DNA from 2 places in the Bernardetia sp. MNP-M8 genome. Region 1 is predicted to be linked to the other one. Evidence: riboswitches for the same ligand, from Rfam matches in the RefSeq annotation. Region 1 holds a riboswitch; the other holds the start of a gene.
What was found. A riboswitch is a leader RNA that binds a small molecule or an ion and turns the genes downstream of it on or off. The one in region 1 is predicted to bind cobalamin.

Region 1 (3,220 bases):
TCATTTCCCAAAATTTGAGTTAATTCCTTTGATGAAGGAAGCATTGCTTCTTGAATACGCAGGGCATACTTAATGCTATCCATTGTATGTGTATTGGCTTTACTTAATTTTTCAGATTGTGTCTTTAATTCTTCTGTTTGTTGAGAAAGTTCGGTGTTTGAAGCTATAAATTTTCTAGCTGATTCGCTGGCTACATAATTGAAATAAGCTGTAATTGTAACTACCATTATGCCAGCACTTATTAAATTCATTATTCCAAATGTAAATTTTCCTGTTTCTGAAATTTCCTGTAAAGGCGCAAAATTAGAAGTATAAAAATAAAGAGCTAGGTAAGAAAAAAAAGCAATCCCATTAGAAAAATAAGAAGTCATGCCCACACGACCTGTTAAAAACGAAGTCATCATTGCCAAAAAGAGATAGTAATGAAAGTTAGAATCCCAGCCTATAATAATAACTGCACAAATAGCGTGAAGAATAATTTCTCCTATAGCAACAGTTAATAGTGTAGACGTATTTGAGTCAATTTGTCTGTTTGCCATAAAAATAACAGCAAAAAGAAAACAACTAGCTATATTAAAATATGCCATTGAATATACTCCAAAAATCAGAAAGCATATCAAAAATACTACATGAGCAGAAAAACCTAAAACTCCTACCATCGTAAGAATAGCAAAATCTCGGTGCTTTTCAGGAGCTAAGTGTTTTGGAACACGTAAAAATGGAATAGAATCTAGCATGAACTATCTAAGAGAGTTTAAAAAATGACTATTGCCTTCTTTGTAGCTTGTTTTTTATTAAATAACATACAAAAAATAATGATTGAAAAATAGTATAAAGGCTAGGAGGTAATAGTTGGAGACATAACTAGATTATATAGATATAGTTTTATAAATTTTCTGATTTATTAGAAAAATTATATAAAATTAGAAATTATTTTATTCCATTTGTCTTAATTTTTCAGCTTTTGCAATTGCTATATTTCTATTCTTTTGAATAGAAGCCGAAATTAAGAATACTTATTTCATACAAAATCCAAATAGGAATTCCGATTAGACACTCACTAATTACGTTTGGAGGAGTATAAGAGCTATAGCCGTTGTTGGTGTCCCTACCGACGACCATCAAGAAAGGAAATCAAAATGAACCTTCAAAAAAGAAGACCTTTTAAAATATCAGTTGTCAATTATAAAAAAGATAAAACGCCTTATACTTGTCAAGTTCAAATCTTTCCTCTTTATTCTAATGAAGTCACTCATTTTATGGCTCTAGAAACACAAATAAGATAAATCTAGTAAAGGGCGATAAAATAATACAAAATCATTTCACAAAAAACACTACCTTTGCAGCTTGAAAAGGTGGTGTTTTTTATATAAAAACACTGAAAAGGGAATACGGTCATCATTTTATGTGATTTATTCCGTAACTGTACCCGCAACTGTGAATTTGGTTTTTTGATAGTTATCAAGTAATTCTACTTCAAAAAATAATTGTGTTCTACATACCACTGCCTAATTATAAATTTATTCAATTCGTAATTTTTAATTAGTTACACTGATTATTTCATAATTCGTAATTGATTTAGGTGGGAAGGTCAGCAATTTTTCAAATCAGTCAGGAGACCTGCCTTTTCTATTCTTGTACTCTCAGTTCGGGAAAAAACTAGAGTCATTATTTTATTTTATTCTTTTTAATTTTTATGTCTATTCGTAATTCTAATTTACGTCCAAACTTTTGGACTCTGTTTTTGTATGTTCTTATTTCAGTTTCTGTTTTTTCTTCTTGTAATGATGACGGAGAAAATACTCCTGATATTCTTGAGGGAAAATATGCACAAGGTTATTTAGTAGTTAATGAAGGTGTTTTTGGAATGAATAATTCTTCAGTTGGACACATCTCTACATCTAATAGTGTTACTCAGCAAATTTTTCAGACCGTTACTGGTGATAGTTTAGGAGATCAACTTCAATCTATATCTATTTTGGAAGATGAAGCTTATTTGATGGTAAGTGGAAGTGATAAAATTGAAGTTGTACATAGAGGAACATTCGAAAGACAGGCAACTATTTTTGATACTACCACCTTCAAATTTGCAAACCCTCGTTATCTTGCTGATGTTGGAAACAATAAAGCATATATTACTACTTGGGGAAATTTTGGAGATATTCCTGCAAAAATTTTGGTTATAGATACTCAAATAAAAAAAATTATTACTACAATAGAAGCTAGTTCAGGTGCTGAATATGTAGTGTTTGACAGTAAGACTAAAAAAGCATTTGTTGCTAATACTTTTGGTTCTACTATTTCAGTTTATAACCCTTCTAGCAATGTATTAGAAAATACAATTGATATTTCTCCAAACAGCCCAAAAGATATGCTTTTAGATAAAAATGGTGATATTTGGGTGACAGCATCTCCTTTTGGTTCTTCAACTGGAGCAATCTATAAGATAAATACATCTACAAATAGTATCGAAACTACTATTCAATTGAATGCAGGAAGTGAAAATGTAGGTGGACATTTAGCTATTAATCCAAGCAAAGATATTTTGTATTATAATTTTAGCAGTGGAATCTATGAGTTACCTATTACTGCGACAGCTCAAGCTACAACTCCAATTATTCAGAATGGTGCTTATGGGGTAAGTATTGACCCTTCAAATGGTGATATTTGGGTAGGAATTGCTAATTTTCAAGGTCCAGAAGGAAATGAAGTAATACAATATGACAATAAAGGAACTCTAAAAAATACATTTACTGCAAGTGCAGGTCCTAATGAAGTTATTTTTCTTCCTTAAGAATCTAAAATTTATACTATTTTATTTCTCCCTATTAAAGAAGTTGTCTCGTCTTGAAATAGTGTTACAGTTTTTTAGATAAATTATATATACATCAGGCAGTTTCTAAACTGTCTGATTTTTCTTTTTTATAGGTTCTTATTTGAACATTTTCTTCTTGATTCTTTATTATATATTTGTACACTTTGCTCTACCAGTTGTTTCATCCAAGTCAAATAAGATTGTTGAGTTTCTAGTAAAATTCTTGTTTCAAAATATGCATTGACATGTTCTGCAACTGCATTTTCGTAGGGATTATAACATTTTGTAATACTACACCGAATACGATTTTTAGTCAAAATTGTTTGATATTCATCACTACAATATTAGGAAGACACATCAGAAAAATAAAAAACCACTTTTAGAGTTTATTTTCTAAAAGTGGTT
Region 2 (3,220 bases), 1.2 Mb from region 1:
CCCAGCCATTTTGTGAAAACTCAAATCCTTCTAATTGTTCACCAAAATACTCTACCATATCATTGCGTTCAAATTCTCCATGAACTAATACATCAATTTCGGTTTCTTCTTGCCAACGAATAGTTTGTTCAGTTTCTTTGGCTATCAAATCGTCATATTGTTGTTGAGTGAGTTCGCCCTTTTTAAATTTTGCTCTCCAACTTCTTACTTCACTCGTTTGAGGAAATGAGCCAATAGTTGTGGTAGGAAATAATGGTAATTTCAATGATTCTCTTTGGACTAACTTTCGTACTTGAAAATCAGATTTTCGCTGTGTATCTTTTTGTTTAATAGTAGCTACACGCTCTTTTACAGCTTTATTATGAATTAGTGTAGAGGTTTTACGTTTTTGATTAGTCTCTTTATTTTCTTGAAGTTTGTTTTGGGTTACTTCCAAATTGTCGCCATTGGCTAATTCTTTGAGTGTAACTACTTCTTCGATTTTCTGTTTGGCAAATGCAAGCCAATTTTTCACTTCTGGTTTTAGTGATTTTTCATTGTTTTCGAAGCTCAAATCACAAGGACAATGTATCAAAGAACAAGAAGGAGCAATCCAAACTCTTTCTTTACCAATTTTATCAATAGTCTTTTGGATAATAGACAGTGAATTTTGAAAATCATTTTTCCAAATATTTCTGCCATCAACAATACCTAAGGAAAGATTGGTTTCAGTTTTTATAAAATTGGTAGTCAGAATATCTTCTAGTTGAGAAGGACAACGCACCAAATCTAAATGCAAAGTCTGAATAGGCAAATCTAATACAGTACCCAAATTGTCACCATAGCAATCAAAATAATTAGCTAAGATAATGTGCAATTGAGGAAACTTTTTTGCAATTAAATTATAGGTTGTTGTTATGGCAGCCTGTTCTTTTGATGTTAAATCTAAGGAAAGATAAGGTTCATCAAATTGAATATGTGTTGCTCCATTAGCTATTAATTCTTCTATTACCTCTATATAAACAGCCAATAAATTAGGTAATAAATCTATTTTATCAAATCCAGTTTCTTTTTCTTTTCCCAATAGCAAATAAGAAACACAGCCAATCAAAACAGGTTTAGGAGTAAAACTCATTTTTTTTGCTTCTAAAAACTCATTAACTACTTTTTTGCTAAACCAAGAAAATTTTTGATTCGCTACAAATTCGGGTACAATATAATGGTAGTTGGTATCAAACCATTTTGTCATTTCCATTGCTGTTACATCAAACCCATTTTTTTGATGTCCTCTTGCCATAGCAAAAAGCAAATCTATTTCAGCAACTTGATTGTCTTGTGCTAATTCTTGATACCTTGGAGGAATTGCTCCGACCATTAAAGTAGTATCAAGTACTTGGTCATAAAAAGAAAAATCGTTACAAGGAATTAAATCAATTTTGGCATCAAGTTGAATTTGCCAATTGTGTTTGCGAATGGTTGTGCCTGCTTCCAAGAGTTGCTCTTGGTTGATTTTAGCTGACCAATACTGCTCAGTCGCTTTTTTGAGTTCACGCTGACTACCTATCCTCGGATAGCCTAAATTTTGTGTACGCATGGTATTACTTTTAAATAAATGAATAATTTAAAAGTTCTTATTGCTTACAAATTCACAATGTTTTGGCAGATAGAAAAGACAAATGTAGATAGTAAAAAGGCACACTTATCCCATTAAATAGAAATAAATAGGTAAAACTATTTATCACACTATTTTGAGATAAAATATACCAACTCAACAAACTGCTTCATTCCACGAAAGCATTGTCAAATACGAAGAAGGCAGGTCTCCTGACTTGTATCATTTTTACCGTCCTTCCCGTTTTTGACAGTGGACAACAAGGATAAAAACTATTGAGATACTTACAGTTGCGGGACAGCTTGTGATTTGCACACAATTCCCTATTAATTTACGTAACGTAAAACCTTTTTCGCTTGATAAAGAAATTATAACAAAGAACTATAATTCAGTATCAAAGGTAGTAATAAAATTTAATTCTACATCTATTTTATTTAAGCCAATGGACTAATCACTCGTCTAGCATGTCGATACGCTTTTTGCCAATATTCGTATCTAAACAAAGGCTCTTCGACAACTCCTCTTGATGTAGAAGTATGAATAAATTCCAAATCATCTCTACTATCACCTGTTTTGGTAATAATTCCGACATGGCTAATACGATTTGGGTCGCTTCCTGTGGCAAAAAAAACCAAATCCCCAGTTTCTACATTATCTATAGAAACGTCTACTCCACTTACAGCCTGCGAACGTGAATCTCTTGAAAGCTCTATACCTGCTTCTTTGAAAGCCAAATGAGTAAGTCCAGAACAATCCAAACCATTGCTAGAAACTCCTCCCATCACATGCTGTGTTCCTAAATAAGTACGAGCTGCTTCAATTGCTTTTTGTGCGATAGCATCATGATTTCCAGAAACATTATCTGAAATATGTCCCTCTGAATGTGTATGAACAGTAGAGTTTGGATTCGCTAAAGTTTCAGCTTGATAACGAGTAAAAATTTCATCAAAAAGTTCTTTATGAACTCGCAAATCAATGACTGCTTTTACTGTCTTTCCATTTTCTTGAATAAATTCGATTCCTTTCATAATTGAGATTCTCTAAGATTTTAGCCTACGAATGTATAGTTTATTTAATTTTGAAAGATACTAATTTACAAATTGAATTGATATAAATCAAACTTTTAAAAAGGTAGTCCTGATATGGTAGAAATAGAAATAAGAAGCTATAATAAAGAAAAAAGATAATTGTATACAAATTTCAAAACTATTGCTTTTAATCAACCGTTAGTGAATTGATAGTAAAGATATTATCAAAACTAAATTATAAAAAACGATAGCTATATATAAAATTTTATGGAACGCAAATCACAAGACAACATACCCACTAGCAAAGTACAAAGAGCTGCCAAGTTTGCTAAAACAGGAGTAAAATTAGGTGCAAATTACGTAAAACACTATGCTAAGAAAACAATAAACCCAAATCTTAGTCGTCAAGAATTAGATGATGCTAATGCTAGTGATGTATATGATACATTGAGTGAATTAAAAGGAAGTGCTTTGAAGGTAGCACAAATGATGTCGATGAGTGAAGGAATGCTTCCAAGCGCATACAGTGAAAAATTTAAAATGGCTCAATATACTGCGCCCCCTTTATCCTTTCCATTGGTTGTCAAGACATTTAAGCAGT

Region 2: it holds a riboswitch for cobalamin, as region 1 does, so the genes downstream of both, metE (5-methyltetrahydropteroyltriglutamate--homocysteine S-methyltransferase) here and V9L04_RS19805 (DUF5074 domain-containing protein) in region 1, are expected to answer to the same signal.

Annotation. Positions count from the first base shown of each region.
Region 1 is NZ_CP147012.1:4,900,646-4,903,865, reverse strand. Features, by position in the region: gene V9L04_RS19815 (SpoIIE family protein phosphatase) at 1-737, opposite strand, end outside; gene V9L04_RS19810 (hypothetical protein) at 1,140-1,286, shown strand; cobalamin riboswitch at 1,337-1,643, shown strand; gene V9L04_RS19805 (DUF5074 domain-containing protein) at 1,697-2,794, shown strand.
Region 2 is NZ_CP147012.1:821,228-824,447, forward strand. Features, by position in the region: gene metE (5-methyltetrahydropteroyltriglutamate--homocysteine S-methyltransferase) at 1-1,573, opposite strand, end outside; cobalamin riboswitch at 1,776-1,957, opposite strand; gene V9L04_RS03570 (C40 family peptidase) at 2,026-2,619, opposite strand; gene V9L04_RS03575 (AarF/ABC1/UbiB kinase family protein) at 2,887-3,220, shown strand, end outside.